2 regions of the Mesorhizobium sp. B2-7-3 genome follow, and region 1 is predicted to be linked to the other one. Evidence: predicted binding sites of a transcription regulator. Region 1 holds the regulator's gene; the other holds the start of a gene.
The links. The regulator LexA, encoded in region 1, represses DNA repair genes until DNA is damaged. The targets are predictions, from matches to a motif close to TGTTCNNNNTGTGTTCNG.

Region 1 (7,948 bases):
TGTCGATCACATCCTGTGCATCCTGCCGTTCGAAGTGAAGGAGCTCGATCGGCTGGGTGGCCCGCCCGGCACCTATGTCGGCCATCGCCTGACGCATGATCCAGGCGTGCTGTCGGCCGCTAGGGCGCAGGCCCAGCCGCGTGATCTTTCACCAGACCGCGTGAAGACGCTGCTTGTCCTGCCCGGCTCGCGGCGCGGCGAGGTGCGACGGCTGCTCGAGCCGTTCGGCGAGACCGTGTCGATGCTGCGGGCACGCGGGCATCGGCTTCGGCTGATGTTGCCGACGGTGCCGCATGTCGCGGACACCGTACGATCCGCGGTCACGCGCTGGGATGAAAAACCCGAGATTATCCTGGAGCCGGAACGCAAATGGCAGGCCTTCGGCAAGGCCGACGCGGCGTTGATCGCGTCCGGCACCGTCTCCCTGGAACTGGCACTGTCCGGCGTGCCGATGATCTCTTGCTACCGTCTCGACCCTGTCGCACGCGCCGTGGCGCGATATCTCGTTTCGGTCTGGTCGGCGCTGCTGCCCAACCTGATCTCGGATCGCGCACTGATCCCGGAGTTCTACGACGAATACGTCAGGCCGAACAATCTGGCACGCCAGCTGGAAGCGCTGTTGGCCGACAGTGGCATGCGCGCCTGGCAGAAAGACGGGTTCGCCGAGATTTCACGGCGCATGGCAACGGACAAACCGTCCGGTGAGATCGCGGCGCAGGTGGTGATGAGGTGTATCAAGAGAGTGAGTAGGCAGTAGTGAGTGGTGAATAGTGAGTAGTGAGTAGTGAGTTAGAAAACTCTCTAACCTCACTACTCACTAACCACTACTCACTACTCACTTGTCTCAGCGCTTGGCGATCGGCACGTAGTCGCGCTCCGGCGCGCCGGTATAGAGCTGGCGCGGACGGCCGATCTTCTGGCGTGGATCCTCGATCATTTCCTTCCACTGGGCGATCCAGCCAACCGTGCGGGCGACCGCGAACAGCACGGTGAACATGGTGGTGGGGAAGCCCAGCGCCTTCAGCGTGATGCCGGAATAGAAGTCGACGTTCGGGTAGAGTTTCTTCTCGATGAAATAGGGATCGGTCAGCGCGATCTTTTCCAGTTCCATCGCGATGTCGAGCAGCGGATCGTCCTTGATGCCGAGTTCGCCCAGAACCTCATGCGCCGTCTTCTGCATGATCTTGGCACGCGGATCGTAGTTCTTGTAGACGCGGTGGCCAAAGCCCATCAGGCGGAATGGATCGTTCTTGTCCTTGGCGCGGGCGATGAATTCCGGGATGTGATCGACATGCCCGATCTCGCCCAGCATGTTGAGCGCCGCTTCGTTGGCGCCGCCATGGGCCGGGCCCCACAGGCAAGCAATCCCGGCGGCGATGCAGGCGAACGGGTTGGCGCCCGAGGAACCGGCGAGGCGAACGGTCGAGGTCGAAGCGTTCTGCTCATGATCGGCATGCAGGATGAAGATACGCTCCATGGCGCGCGCCAGCACCGGGTTGATCTTGTACTCCTCGCACGGCACGGCAAAGCACATGTGCAGGAAGTTTGCCGCGAAACCGAGATCGTTCTTCGGGTAAATAAAGGGCTGGCCGATGTGGTACTTGTAGGCCATGGCCGCGATCGTCGGCATTTTGGCGATCAGGCGCATGGAGGCAACCATGCGCTGGTACGGGTCGGAGATGTCGGTCGAGTCATGATAGAAGGCCGACAGCGCGCCAACCACGCCGCACATCACCGCCATCGGGTGCGCGTCGCGGCGGAAGCCGGTGAAAAAGCGCGACATCTGCTCGTGCACCATTGTGTGGCGCGTTACGCGGTAGTCGAAATCGTCCTTCTGCGCCTTGGTCGGCAATTCGCCGTAGAGCAGGAGGTAGCAGACTTCGAGGAAGTCGCCATGTTCGGCCAACTGGTCGATCGGATAGCCCCGATGCAGGAGGATGCCGGCGTCGCCATCGATGAAGGTGATTTCCGACTCGCAGCTTGCCGTCGAGGTGAAGCCCGGGTCATAGGTGAAGGCGCCGATGGTGCTGTAGAGCGAGGCGATGTCGATGACGTCAGGTCCGACCGAGCCGCTTCGCACCTTGAATTCGTGAGTCTTGCCGGCGAATTCCAGCGTTGCCGTGGCCTCTTGGCCGCCCACATCCAGTTTTTTCGCAGCTTCGGTCATTGCAAACTCCTTCTTGTTTCCTCATGCCGGCAAAGGCAAATTCCGCAGAGCGACACGTCGAAATCACCGCAATGCGCGTATTCGCCACCGCATTCTAGGAGGTGCGTGCCAGATTGGGCCAAGGCCTAATGTTGCACTGCGAAACCCGCCTTTCAATGCCAATCTTCTTGGGCCAGTTTGCTCCTAATCGATTTGATCCGCTACGCGCGCCAGGCTTTCCTCACGCCCCAGAACGGCAAGCACGTCGAATACGCCCGGTGACGTGCTCTTGCCGGTCAACGCAGCCCGCAACGGCTGGGCCACGGCGCCAAGCTTGTGCCCGCCAGCCAGCGCAAAGTCGCGGATCGCGGCCTCGGCCGTGGCCGCCGTCCAGTCGCCTGACAGCGACTTCAAAGCTTCGTGAGCGCCACGCAGGATCTTGCGCGCGTCGTCATTGAGCAGGAGTGCCGCCTTGTCGTCGATCGGCAGCGGCCGCGCGGCAAACAGGAAGGCGGCGCCGTCGACAAGCTCGACCAGCGTCTTGGCGCGCTCCTTCAGGCCTGGAAGTGCTGCCAGCAGCTGCGCCTTGTTCTTCTCGTTGAGCCGCGCCGCCATCGCCGGGCCGCCCTCCAGATAGGGCAAGGTGGCGATAAAGATATCGAACAGCTCGGTGTCGGCCATACGTCGCATATGCGCGCCGTTGATCGCTTCCAGCTTGGCGAAATCGAAGCGCGCCGCGCCCTTGTTGACGTCGCCAATGTCGAACCACGAGACCATGTCCTCGATCGACATGATCTCGTCGTCGCCATGGCTCCAGCCGAGCCGCGCAAGATAATTGAGCAGCGCCTCCGGCAGATAGCCCATGGCGCGATAGGCTTCGACGCCGAGCGCGCCATGGCGCTTCGACAGCTTGGCGCCGTCGGCGCCGTGGATCAGCGGGATATGCGACATCGACGGCACGTCCCAGCCCATGGCGTTGTAGATCACGGTCTGGCGGGCGGCGTTGGTCAGGTGATCGTCGCCACGGATGATGTGGGTGACGCCCATGTCGTGATCGTCGACGACGACGGCATGCATGTAGGTCGGGTTGCCGTCCGAACGCAGGATGATGAAGTCGTCGAGATCCTTGTTGGGGAAGCGCACGTCTCCCTGGACCCGGTCCTGCACCACCGTCTCGCCCTCGGCCGGTGCCTTGATGCGGATGGCGCCCCTGACGCCGGACGGCGCCTCCGACGGGTCGCGGTCACGCCAATGGCCGTTATAGCGTGGCGGTAGGCCCTTGGCACGTGCAGCTTCGCGCATTGCCTCGAGCTCGGCTGAAGTCTCGTAGCTGTAATAGGCCTTGCCCAGGCGCACCAGCTCCTCGGCCACCTCGCGATGGCGCGGCGCGCGCTCGAATTGGGAGACCGCGTCACCGTCCCACGAAAGGCCAAGCCAGGTCAGGCCATCGAGAATGGCCGATGTGGCCGCATCGGTCGAACGCTCGCGATCGGTGTCCTCGATGCGCAGCAGCATCGTGCCGCCGGTATGCTTTGCATAGAGCCAGTTGAAGAGCGCCGTGCGCGCGCCGCCGATGTGCAGATAGCCGGTCGGCGAGGGGGCAAAACGGGTGATGACCTTGTCGGGCATGGAACTCTCGGAAAACGTCTGAAGCTGGGTGCGGAGCGTGCGGACTTTCGCGCGTTGCGCGTTCATGTAGCATAGGACGTCGAGGGTGCAAGGGGCAGACCCGATGACTGGACGAGGCCGGGGCTCGGATCGGGGCGAGGATGCCGCTATCGGCGTCAGCGAGCGATCCCTGTTTGCGGCGCCTGCGACGATCCCACTGCCATCTCCGCTCGTGGCTGCGCCCGAAACCAGGTCGCTGCAGGCAGGTGGGCAGGAGCCGGCGCCGGCTCCTGCCGCGGGCAGGATCGCGCGCGTGCGCCGGCAAGTCGGCCTGGTATCCTTGCCTCGCCTGCGCCATGGCGTGGCCAAGGCGGCGGAGCTCGAACTCGACCGGGGCATCGCGTTCCTGCTGGTGCCGGTCTGTCTGGCCGTTGGGGCAATCGCCTATTTCTCGCTGGCATCCGAGCCCGACTTTGCAAAACCCGTCGCGGTCGTGGTGCTGATGGCGGTCTGTGTTTTCGTCTCGCGTTCCTGGTCGAAAACCCAGCTGTGTTTCATGGCAGTGCTGTTGTGCGCGCTGGGCCTGCTCGCGGCGAAGGTCGAAACATGGCGAGCCGGAACCCGGATGCTGGGTTCGGAAATCTCCACGCAATTGACCGGCCGCGTGGTCTCGCTCGAAGAGATGGAGAGCGGCCGCATCCGGCTGACCATGGACGTGATTTCGACCGCCCGGCCGAAACTGCGCTATGCACCGGAAAGGGTCCGGCTTTCCGCACGCAAGATACCGCCGGGAATGACCGCCGGCTCGCTCATCACAGGCTACGCCAAACTGTTGCCGCCGACCGGCCCGGTGCGGCCGGACAGCTACGACTTCTCTTTCGACAGCTATTTCGCCGGCATCGGCGGCAGCGGCTTCTTTCTCGGCAATCCGACGGTTGTTTCCGCCGACGACGGTGAGATGCCGCTATCGGCTCGCCTTTTTTCAGGCATCGAAAATGCCCGCGAATCCATCGCCGACCACATCAGGGGCAGCGTCGGCGGCGCTGAAGGCGAGATCGCGGCGGCGCTGATCGTCGGCGTGCGCGCCGGCATACCCGATGAAATCAATGAAGCGATGCGGCGTACCGGCATCTATCACATCATCTCTATTTCGGGACTGCATATGGCGCTTGTGGCCGGCACCATCATGGGTCTGCTGCGTGGTGCCTTCGCGCTGTTTCCAGACTTTTCCGCGCGCCGGCCGGTGAAGAAATACGCGGCCGCCGCCGCACTGTTCTCGATCGCGGCCTATCTCATCATTTCCGGTGTCGTCGTTGCCGCCGAACGCAGCTTCATCATGCTGGCGGTGATGCTGATTGCCGTCTTCTTCGATCGCGCTGCCCTGACCATGCGCAATCTGGCGATCTCGGCGATCGCCGTCATCCTGGTCTCGCCTCACGAGGTCGTCGGCCCGAGCTTTCAGATGTCGTTCGCCGCGACCGCGGCCCTGGTTGGCGCTTATGCCGGCTGGGCCGATCACCATGCGGGAAAGACGCGGCCACCGCCGCCAAAGCGATCCCTGGCGGGGTTCCTGACGCGAAAATTCCTGCTGGCGACAGGAGGATTGGCCATGACGTCCATTATCGCCGGCAGCGCCACGGCACTGTTTGCCATCTGGCATTTCCAGCGGGTATCGCCGCTCAGCCTGTTCGCCAATCTGGCCGTGATGCCGATCGTGTCGGTCGTGATGTTCCTGGCCGTCGCCAGCGCCCTGCTGATGCCATTCGGACTGGATTGGCCGGCTCTCTATCTCATGGGCAAGGGCCTGACAGCTATGATCGCCGTGTCGGCGTGGATATCGGAGCGCTCTCCGGTCGATGGAGTCGGGCTGATTTCGCAGCAATCCGTGCTGCTGGTCACCGTCGCGCTGGCAATCGCGACGATGGCGACGACATGGCTGCGGCTCGCGGCGCTGCCATTCGCGCTTGCCGGCCTGTTGATTGTGTCGCACACACGCGCGCCCGATGTGCTGATCTCGGAAGATGCGCGGCTGGTCGCGCTGCCGATCGGCAATGGCGAACTGGCCGTCAACCGGGAACGTCCGAACGAATTCGCAACCGACAACTGGAAGCGCGCCCTGATCTCCGAAACAATCGTCAAACCGGAAATGTTCGACACGACAGACAGGCAATTCGATGTTGCCAGTCCCACCGACCTGCCGCCGGGATCGCCCTTCTACTGCCGCGAAGGCCTGTGCCTTGCCAGGCACCCTTCCGGCGCGATCATTGCCTATGTCGAGGACCGCAAGACCACCTGGAAAGCCTGCGCTTTCGCCGACCTGATCATCGTCAACGACGCAACCGCCTATGACGCCTGCCATAATCCACTGGTTCTCGTCGTCACCAAACGGCAGCTCGCCCGCAAGGGAAGCGCTGCCGTCTTCTTCAATCCCCAGTCGGCCACGACCCGGGCCGCGATCGCATTCGCCATCGACGGACCATACCGGCCCTGGCACGAACAGCGAAAATTCTCACGCGAGGCGAGGGGGCTGCCGCCGTACAAAAAACCCGACAAGCCCGATGGCAAGCCGGCTCAGTAACGCCTGATCAACCCGACCAGCTTGCCTTGCACCTTGACCCTGTCCGGCCCGAAAATGCGCGTTTCGTAGGCTGGATTGGCGGCCTCGAGCGCGATCGAAGCGCCTTTGCGGCGGAACCGCTTCAGTGTCGCTTCCTCTTCGTCGACCAGTGCCACGATAATTTCGCCCGGGCTTGCCGTGTCGGCATTGCGGATAATGACCGTGTCTCCATCGAAGATACCAGCCTCGATCATCGAGTCGCCCTTGACCTCCAACGCATAGTGCTCGCCGCCCATGATCATGTCCGGCGGCACCGAGATCGAATGCGTCTGATGCTGGATGGCATCGATCGGCACACCGGCGGCGATACGGCCCATGACCGGGATGGACACGGCTGAAACCGCATCGTCGTCGTTGCCGGCCGCGGGCAGGCGCGAAGGCGCAGCGGCCGGCCTGATCTGGCGTCCGAGACTGCCTTGGCCAAGGCTGCCTTGGATGACGCTTGGCGAGAACTTCTTTGCCGCATTGAGGCCCGGCGCGATCGAGTCCGGCAACCGCAGCACTTCCAGCGCGCGCGCCCGATTGGGTAGCCGGCGAATGAAGCCGCGCTCCTCCAGCGCCGTGATCAGGCGATGGATCCCCGACTTGGAGGCAAGATCGAGTGCTTCCTTCATCTCGTCGAAGGAAGGCGGTATCCCGCTTTCCTTGAGCCGTTCGTGGATGAACATCAGCAGTTCATGTTGCTTGCGTGTCAGCATGGCGGCCCCCAAGACATTGAACGAAAGGTTGAACCAGAATCGAAAAAACAAACCCAGAACAAACACTATCTGTTCCAGTTGTGTTCTGCAACCGTTTAAAGTTTAATGAATTTGTTAAGGGGTCTGAAGTTTTTTGCCCGCGACGGCGGGCGGCAACCAGTCCTTTCCGCCGTCGGCAGGCGCATTGAAATCGTTTTGGTTAATGGCCTGTGGCCCATCCGCCGACGAGGCTTTGGCATCAGTTAGTTGGAAGGCTTCTCCTCGGAAGGACGTATAAATCGCGGAGCCATTATTCGCGGAACGAAACGAAACCAAAATGCCAACGATTGGTAGCTTCGGGCGGCCATGGATCGGGGCGTTCGGCGCACTCCGGCCAGCGCGTTCGAATAGGCGTCGCGGAAGCGCTGAAGTTATCCCGAACCCGCCTTCAAGCTGCCGGCGCGAGCGGCGTATCTGGTAGCGCCGCTGTCTTCGCTGTGGACATAGACGTGCAGTGTGTAGCCGATATGCGCCGTCATCAGCGCCTTGGCCCGCTCGACGTCACGGTCGAGCGCCGCTTCCATGATCGCGGTATGGTGTTCGATCGCAATCGCTTCGCGTAGCGCTTCGATTGCCTCTTCATAGCCATCCTTGAGGCCGGCCGCGGCCCGCAGTGTCGGCGCCAGACCAAGAAAGCGATGATGCCGGCGCAGCTGATCCGAGATCGTCGAGCGGAACCGCAACAGCCAGTCGCATGTGGCGGCGCTCAGCAGCGCCGCATGGAAAGCCTCGTGGTTCTCGTCCCATCTGTCGACGGCCGCGTCCGAGGGATCGTCGACCGCCGTCTTGCAACGCGAGAGCCGGTAGTGGGCGGTGACCACGGCATCCTCCCACTCCCTG
Region 2 (7,948 bases), on a different contig from region 1:
TCTTAGGATGCTCAATCAAACAATGGGCGGGCCGTCCCAACCGGATTTCGGGAAATGCGAGGTCGTCCCCGCATCGTCGATATAGGGTGTCTGAACGCCCAATCAACAATTCGCCGGCGGCATGTCGGACGCCGCCGGTGAAATCCATGCACGCTCTGCGATATCTACTTTTCCTTGATCCTCGTCGCCTTGACCGGCGGCGCCTTCAGGGCCGGAGCGGCTACAGGCTTCTTGGCGTCTTTCTTTGGTTTGCGGGCTTCCTTGCCTGCCTTCATCGCACCTTTAGCCATGATTCGTTCCTCCAGTTGCGGGAAACGGAGTGAAACAAGACAAACGCCAGACTGCAAGAGGCGAGTGCCTGCTGCCAGCGCCGGCAGGCCGCTTTCAACCGGTTTCTAATTTGCTCGTAAACCCCGGCAGTCCATGCCATGCTTGTCTTCGCACTGCAGCATCGACCCGTGCACCGCCGGGTGATCGTCAGGCAGGCCCGTCAGGACGACAATGCGGATCCATATCGGCTGCGAGATGAGCTTCGACTTTCCGCAGGAAACGCCGCTCATCTCAATGCTCAATGTCCACTATTCCCGCGCCTCCGATCTTGAGCGCCCGGATTTCCTGACCTCCAACCCGCCAGTGCCGATTGAGAGTTATCGCGACAGTTTCGGCAACTGGTGCAACCGGCTCGTCGCCCCGCCCGGGCGTTTCACTTTCGGTACGGATGCGGTGATCCGCGACTCCGGCACGTTCGAGATGGGCGAGTTGATGGCGTGGCAGCATGAGGTGCGCGACCTGCCGGCTGAAACGCTGCTGTTCCTGCTGCCCAGCCGGTTTTGCGAAAGCGACCTCTTGGCAAGCGAGGCATGGCGGCTGTTCGGCCATATGCCATCAGGCATCCCGCGCGTGCAGGCGGTGTGCGATTTCGTCCACAACCACATCGTCTTCGACTACGGCAACGCACGGGTGACGCGCACCGCCGCGGAAGCCTGGCGCGAACGGAGCGGCGTGTGCCGCGATTTCGCGCATCTTGCCGTCACGTTTTGCCGGGCACTCAATATCCCGACGCGCTACTGCACAGGCTACATCAGCGACATCGGCATGCCGAAGCCTTGGGCGAGCATGGATTTCTGCGCCTGGATGGAGGTTTATCTCGGCGGCCGCTGGCACGCTTTCGATCCGCGCAACAACGCGCCACGCATCGGCCGCATCCTGATCGCCTCCGGCCGCGACGCGGCGGATGTGCCGCTAACCCATATCTTCGGGCCAGGGTTGCTTGCGGGCTTCAAAGTGTGGACCGACGAGATCCAGGAATAGCTGGCCTTCCCGCCAGCAGGTTTCGAACACATTGAACGACCCGACGATTGGCGCGTTGTGATGGCTGTGCAACTCCGCGGCAGAGCCGCTACACTGCCTCGAAGAGGATAGAACCTGCATGGCTGGACACGGCGGCTCCAGAACGGTTATCTACGCGGCGCTCGCCGGCAATCTCGCCATAGCGTTGACCAAATTCGCCGCCGCCTTTTTCACCGGCAGTTCGGCCATGCTGTCGGAAGGCGTGCATTCGCTGGTCGATACAGGCAATGGCGGCCTGTTGCTCTACGGCATGCACCGGGCGGCACGCCCCGCGGACAGCTCGCACCCGCTCGGCCATGGCCGTGAACTCTATTTCTGGAGCTTCATCGTCGCCCTTCTGGTCTTCGCGCTGGGCGCCGGCGTGTCGTTCTACGAGGGCATCATCCACATCATGGCGCCGGAGCCGGTCGCCAACGCTAGGGTGAACTACATCGTTCTCGGCCTGTCCTTCCTGTTCGAAGGCAGCTCCTGGCTGGTGGCGCTGAAGGAATTCCGCAAGCAGAAGGGCAAGCAGGGCTGGCTGCAAGCCGTGCAATCGAGCAAGGATCCGAGCGTCTATACCGTGCTGTTCGAAGACAGTGCCGCCCTTCTCGGCCTGGCCGTCGCTTTTGCCGGCATATTGGCAGCGGAGATTTTCGAGATGCCCGAACTCGACGGCGCCGCCTCGATCGGCATCTCGCTCATCCTCGGCACGACGGCAATCTTCCTGGCGCGTGAAAGCAAGGGCCTGCTCATCGGCGAGCCGGCCTCACCCGAGGTGCAGAGGAAGGTGCTGGCGATCGTCCAGCAGGATCCGGCGGTGCAGCGGGCGAACGGCGTGCTGACGGTGCATATGGGTCCGGAAGAAATCGTCGCCGGCCTGAGCATCGAATTCGAGGACCATTTGTCGGCGCCGGAGATCGAGGCCTGTGTCGAGCGCATCGAGGCGCGGTTGAAGAAGGAGATGCCTGAGATCACGCGGCTGTTCGTCAAGCCGCAGACGTCAGGCACCTGGGAAAAGCGGCGCAAGCTGATCGAATCCGCGTCCGGATAGATTCGAGTACGAACTTTTGCGACACCGCGGTGCACTTTTCGGGATTCTGGCCCCTGGACCAGCGCCCCGCCGTTGCCTCGGGTCTCCGTGCCGCTAAAATCAGCCGATCGAAGTTGGAGGAATGACAATGAAGATCGACGGCGGCTGCCATTGTGGCGCCATCACCTATGAGGCGGAGGTCGACCCGGAGAAGACCTCGATCTGCCATTGTACCGATTGCCAGCAACTGACCGGTACGGCATTTCGCGTTACCGTTCCTGCGACGGAGGATCACTACCGGATCACCAGCGGCGAACCGAAGATCTACATCAAGACCGTGGCGAGCGGCGCCAAGCGAACGCAGGCTTTTTGTGCCGACTGCGGCTCGCATCTCTATGCGACATCGGTCGGCGACGGTCCGAAGGTCTATGGGATCAGGGTCGGGACCTCGCGGCAGCGCCAGAACCTGGTCCCGAGACACCAGAAATGGCACCGGTCGGCGCTGCACTGGCTTCCGGAATTCGAGGGTATGACGACGGTCGAAGAGCAGTAGCGTTCAGTCGTCGCCTTCGACGACCCTCAATCTCAGCTGCCCGGTCTTTGAATCGGCAGCGCGCGGTGCGGCCTCCACCTTGGCAGGGGCGCCGCCGCGCGGGGCGTCGGGCTCGCCTTCTCCGAATTCCAGCGCCTCGATCTTCTGGCCACGCTTGGTCACTTTCGAGGTCGAGACGAGTATGTCTTCGATGTCCTTGGCCGACTGGCCGAAATGGCCCTGCAATTTGCGCACCCGCTCGTCGACACGCTGGACGTCTTCCATCAGCCTGATGACTTCGCCTTGGATCAGATGCGCCTGCTCGCGCATGCGCGCATCCTTGAGGATCGCCTGGATGACCTGGATCGACAGCATCAAGAGCGAAGGCGAGACGATGATGACGCGGGCACGGTGCGCCTTCTGGACAACCGCTTCGAAATTCTCGTGGATTTCGGCGAACACCGATTCCGACGGCACGAACATGAAGGCGGTGTCCTGGGTTTCGCCCTGGAGCAGGTATTTTTCCGAAATGTCGCGGATATGGACCTCGATATCGCGGCGGAAGGCCTGGGCCGCGACCTTCTGCAGGTCGGCGTTATCGGCGGCCCGGATGGCATTCCACGCTTCCAGGGGAAATTTGGCATCGATGGCAAGCGACGGCGCGCCGTTCGGCATTTTCACCAGGCAGTCCGGCCGGCTGCCGTTCGACAGCGTCGCCTGGAATTCGTAGGCGCCGTGCGGCAGGCCGTCGGCGACGATCGCCTCCATGCGCGACTGGCCGAAGGCGCCGCGCGTCTGCTTGTTGGAGAGGATCGCCTGCAGCTGCACGACCTGGCCGGCCAGCGACTGGATGTTGCCTTGCGCGGTGTCGATGACCGCCAGCCGCTCCTGCAGTTTCGCCAGGCTCTCATGCGTGGACTTGGTCTGCTCGGTCATGGTCTGGCCGATGCGGCCGGTCATGGCGTCGAGCCGCTGGCCGATCGACTGCGTCAATTCGGCTTGGCGGGCGCCGAACACTTCGGCGATGGCGCCCATGCGGCCCTGCATCTCGGCCTGGGATTGCAGAATGCCGGCCATCCGCGCCTCGGCGTCGCGGGCATGGTCGGCGGCTTCCGCTGCGGCGACCGCGCGCGCCTTGGCCGAGCGCCACAGCGCGATGACGAGCGCCACGAACAAGCCGAGAAACAGCAATGTGGCGACGGCCAAGACGTGGCCGAGCGTGATTGTCGAGGCGCCGAGCCGCGCGACGGGCTCCGAAAGGATGGTGCTCAGATCATTCATGTGGACAGCATAGCCGATTCGGCGGTCTGGCACAGATCAAAACGTGAACGAGGCGCACGCGCACCGGTTGACGCCTTTCTATTGAGGTCTTAGGTGAAACGCCATGCCGATCAAGCCGCTCATCATTCTTCCCGATCCCATCCTGCGCCAGGTCTCCAAGCCGGTGGAGCGCGTCGACGCGCCGGTGCGCAAACTTGCCGACGATATGCTGGCGACCATGTATGACGCACCCGGCATCGGGTTGGCGGCAATCCAGGTCGGCGAGCCCCTGCGCATGCTGGTGATCGATCTCGCCAAGGAAGACGAAGCCCCGGCGCCACATGTCTTCATCAATCCGGAAATTCTCGAAAGCGCCGACGCGCGGTCCGTCTACGAGGAAGGCTGTCTGTCGATCCCTGATTACTATGCCGAGGTCGAGCGCCCGGCTTCGGTGAGGGTCAAATATCTGGACCGTGACGGCAAGCTGCAGGAGATCGAGGCCGAGGGGCTGATGGCAACCTGCCTGCAGCACGAGATCGACCACCTCAACGGCGTGCTGTTCATCGACCACATCTCGAAGCTGAAGCGCGACATGGTGGTGAAGAAGTTCAAGAAGCTCGCCAGGGACAAGGCGCCAGGCAAGCTGGTGGGATAGGGCAATGCCCCTTCGCGTCATCTTCATGGGCACGCCGGAGTTTTCGGTGCCGACGCTGCGCGCCATCGCCGAGGCTGGCCACGAGATTTCAGCCGTCTACACGCAGCCGCCGCGCGCCGCCGGCCGGCGCGGGCTGGAACTGACGCCGTCACCGGTGCAGCGCGAGGCCGGGCGGCTTGGCATCGAGGTGCGTGCACCGGCATCGTTGAAAAGCGAGGCCGAGCAGGCCGCTTTTGCCGACCTGGGCGCCGATATCGCCGTGGTCGTCGCCTATGGATTGCTGTTGCCGAAGGCAGTTCTGGAGGCACCCCGGCTTGGCTGCGTCAACGGCCATGCGTCGCTTTTGCCGCGCTGGCGTGGCGCCGCGCCCATCCAGCGCGCCATCATGGCGGGAGATACCGAGACCGGCATGATGGTGATGCGCATGGAGGCGGGGCTGGATACCGGCCCGGTGGGACTGGTTGAAAAATGCGCCATCGGCCCCGATATGACAGCCGGCGATCTGCATGATCGGTTGATGAGTGTCGGCGCTGCCCTGATGGTGGAAGCGTTGGCGCGGCTGGAACAGAACACCCTGGCATTTACCGCGCAGGCGGCCGAAGGGGTGACTTACGCCAGGAAAATCGATAAATCCGAGACGCGCGTGGAGTGGACACGGCCCGCGGCCGAGGTTCACAACCATATTCGTGGCCTGTCGCCGTTTCCCGGCGCCTGGTCCGAGATTGAAATTGGCGGCCGTATGGAACGGCTGAAACTGCTTCGCTCGACGCTATCCGAAGGCGTGTCGCCTTCGGAAGATTTGGGCGAGTCGGGAGGAATTCTCGATGACCGGCTGACAGTCGCCTGCGGAAAAGGCGCGGTCAGGCTGGTCGAAGTTCAACGTGCGGGCGGAAAGCCCGCCGCCGCGTCGGAATTCCTGCGCGGAGCCAAGATCGAAAAAGGACTGAAATTCTCATGAGCATGATGTCGATACGCGCGGCGACGCCGCGGGACCGCGAGGCCATCCGCCTCGTCGAGGAACACGCTTTCGGCCAGCAGACGGAGGCCGGACTGGTCGACGCGTTGGTGACCGGCGGTGACGCCGTCGTCGAACTGGTGGCGGAAGAGGACGGCCAGGCCGTCGGCCATATCCTGTTCTCACGGCTGTTCGTGCAGAGCGGCGGCAAGAGTTTTGCCGCCGTGGCGCTTGCGCCGCTGGCGGTGGAGCCTTCCTTCCATGGCAGCGGCATCGGCGGCGCGTTGATCCGCGAGGCCCATATTCGGCTCAAGGACGCCGGCGAGACACTGGCCGTCGTGCTGGGCGATCCGGCCTATTACGGCCGTTTCGGCTATAGCCACGCCCGCGCAGAAAAGTTCGAAAGCGAATACCAGGGCGAGGCGCTGCAGGCGCTGGCCTGGGGCGAAGCTCCCGAATCCGGCAGGCTGGTCTACGCCTCCGCCTTCACCGCTCTCGCCGCCTAGGCGGGGGCGTATAGCCGACCGGCATGCCGCGTTTTCGCCTCGATATCGAATATGACGGCAGCCTGTTTGCCGGCTGGCAGCATCAGGCCGACCAGCCTTCGGTGCAGCAGGCGATCGAGCAGGCGATCGAGAAATTCTGCGGCGAGGCGGTCCGGCTGCGCGCCGCCGGCCGCACCGATGCCGGCGTGCACGCGACCGCGCAGGTGGCGCATGTCGACCTTGCCAAGGCGTGGCCCGACGACAAGGTGCGCGATGCCGTCAATGCACACCTGCAGGCGGCCGGCGCGCGCATAGTCATCCTGAAGGCCACGATCGTCCCGGACGATTTCGATGCCCGTTTCTCCGCCATCGGCCGGCACTATCTCTACCGCATCCTCAACCGGCGGGCGCCCTCGGCGCTGGACAAGGGTAAGGTGTGGTGGGTGCCGAAGCGGCTCGATGCCGCCGCCATGCACGAAGCGGCGAAGCTCCTGCTCGGCCGGCACGACTTCACCACCTTCCGCTCGACGCAGTGCCAGGCTAACAGCCCGATCAGGACATTGGAGCGGCTCGATGTGAGCCGGGCGGGCGATGATCTGATCGAGGTGAGGGCATCGGCACGATCCTTCCTGCACAACCAGGTGCGCTCGATGGTCGGCTCGCTGAAGCGGGTCGGCGACGGCGGCTGGACATCGGGCGACCTCAAGGCGGCGCTCGAGGCGCGAAACCGCGCCGCCTGCGGCCAGGTGGCGCCGCCCGACGGGCTTTTTCTCATTGGCGTCGATTATCCCGGGTAGAACCCTGGTTCTCCCGGGTAGAATCCTGGTTCTATCCGGGATAAAGCCCGGAAAGGCTCTGGCCCCCGACATCGTCCGGCGCGGAGATGCCAAGCAGCATCTGCAGCCCGAACAGCACCAGCAGCGAAGCGACGAACATGCCGACGAAAACGGCGGTGCCGAAGGCAGCGCCCCTGCCGATCGTCGCGTTGGTCATGCGCCAGGTCAGCACCATCGACAGGGAAAATAACAGCAGCGACACAAGGCTCGAGACCTGGCTTGCCGAGGACAGGAAAAGCCTGATCAGCGCCGAAGGCAGCATCAGCCAGGCAGTGATCGCCGAGGCCCAGTTGCTGGCCACGACATAGTGGACGAAGCGCCCGCCGATGCCGGCGCGCCGCGCCACCAAGGCGAGCGCCACCAGCGGCAGTACCCAGGAGCCGATATCGACCGTCGCCAGTCGCACCAGCATGCTGAAGCGGCCGGCGAAGGCATCGGGATCGCCGATCTCGTTGGCGATGCCGACCCAGCCGACGATCAGCGCCGGTGCCGCGACGATGATGGCGAAGAACGAATTCCAGAAGCCGTCGGCCGTGAGGTCGAGCAGGCGCAGGCCGTCGGCCTTGCCGAGCATCAGCCGCCAGGCGCCGGTCAGCGAAGCTTGGGTTTCGTCCGCCGAAAGCATGCTGATCAGCCCTGTCCGAACCAGTCGTCGATGAAGCGCTGGTAGATCCGCGTCAGCGTTTCCAGATCGGCGATGGCCACGCGCTCGTCGACCATGTGCATGGTCTTGCCGACCAGGCCGAATTCGACCACCGGGCAATAATCCTTGATGAAGCGCGCATCCGATGTGCCGCCGGAGGTGGATAGCGCCGGCTTTTTGCCGACCACCGCCTTGACCGAGCCGCTCAGCGTCTCGACCA

Region 2: a site for LexA is predicted at 4,208-4,225, ahead of FJW04_RS00520 (DNA recombination protein RmuC). Genes of this name have one in related genera too.

What each region holds. Positions count from the first base shown of each region.
Region 1 is NZ_VFTY01000017.1:36,154-44,101, reverse strand. Features, by position in the region: gene lpxB (lipid-A-disaccharide synthase) at 1-757, shown strand, start outside; gene gltA (citrate synthase) at 845-2,167, opposite strand; gene gltX (glutamate--tRNA ligase) at 2,351-3,775, opposite strand; gene FJW04_RS28025 (ComEC/Rec2 family competence protein) at 3,879-6,332, shown strand; gene lexA (transcriptional repressor LexA) at 6,326-7,069, opposite strand; gene FJW04_RS28015 (GntR family transcriptional regulator) at 7,480-7,948, opposite strand, start outside.
Region 2 is NZ_VFTY01000001.1:97,900-105,847, reverse strand. Features, by position in the region: gene FJW04_RS30520 (hypothetical protein) at 165-290, opposite strand; gene FJW04_RS00535 (transglutaminase family protein) at 502-1,311, shown strand; gene FJW04_RS00530 (cation diffusion facilitator family transporter) at 1,430-2,383, shown strand; gene FJW04_RS00525 (GFA family protein) at 2,511-2,915, shown strand; gene FJW04_RS00520 (DNA recombination protein RmuC) at 2,919-4,175, opposite strand; gene def (peptide deformylase) at 4,279-4,809, shown strand; gene fmt (methionyl-tRNA formyltransferase) at 4,814-5,767, shown strand; gene FJW04_RS00505 (N-acetyltransferase) at 5,764-6,270, shown strand; gene truA (tRNA pseudouridine(38-40) synthase TruA) at 6,294-7,046, shown strand; gene FJW04_RS00495 (transporter) at 7,078-7,710, opposite strand; gene dapE (succinyl-diaminopimelate desuccinylase) at 7,716-7,948, opposite strand, start outside.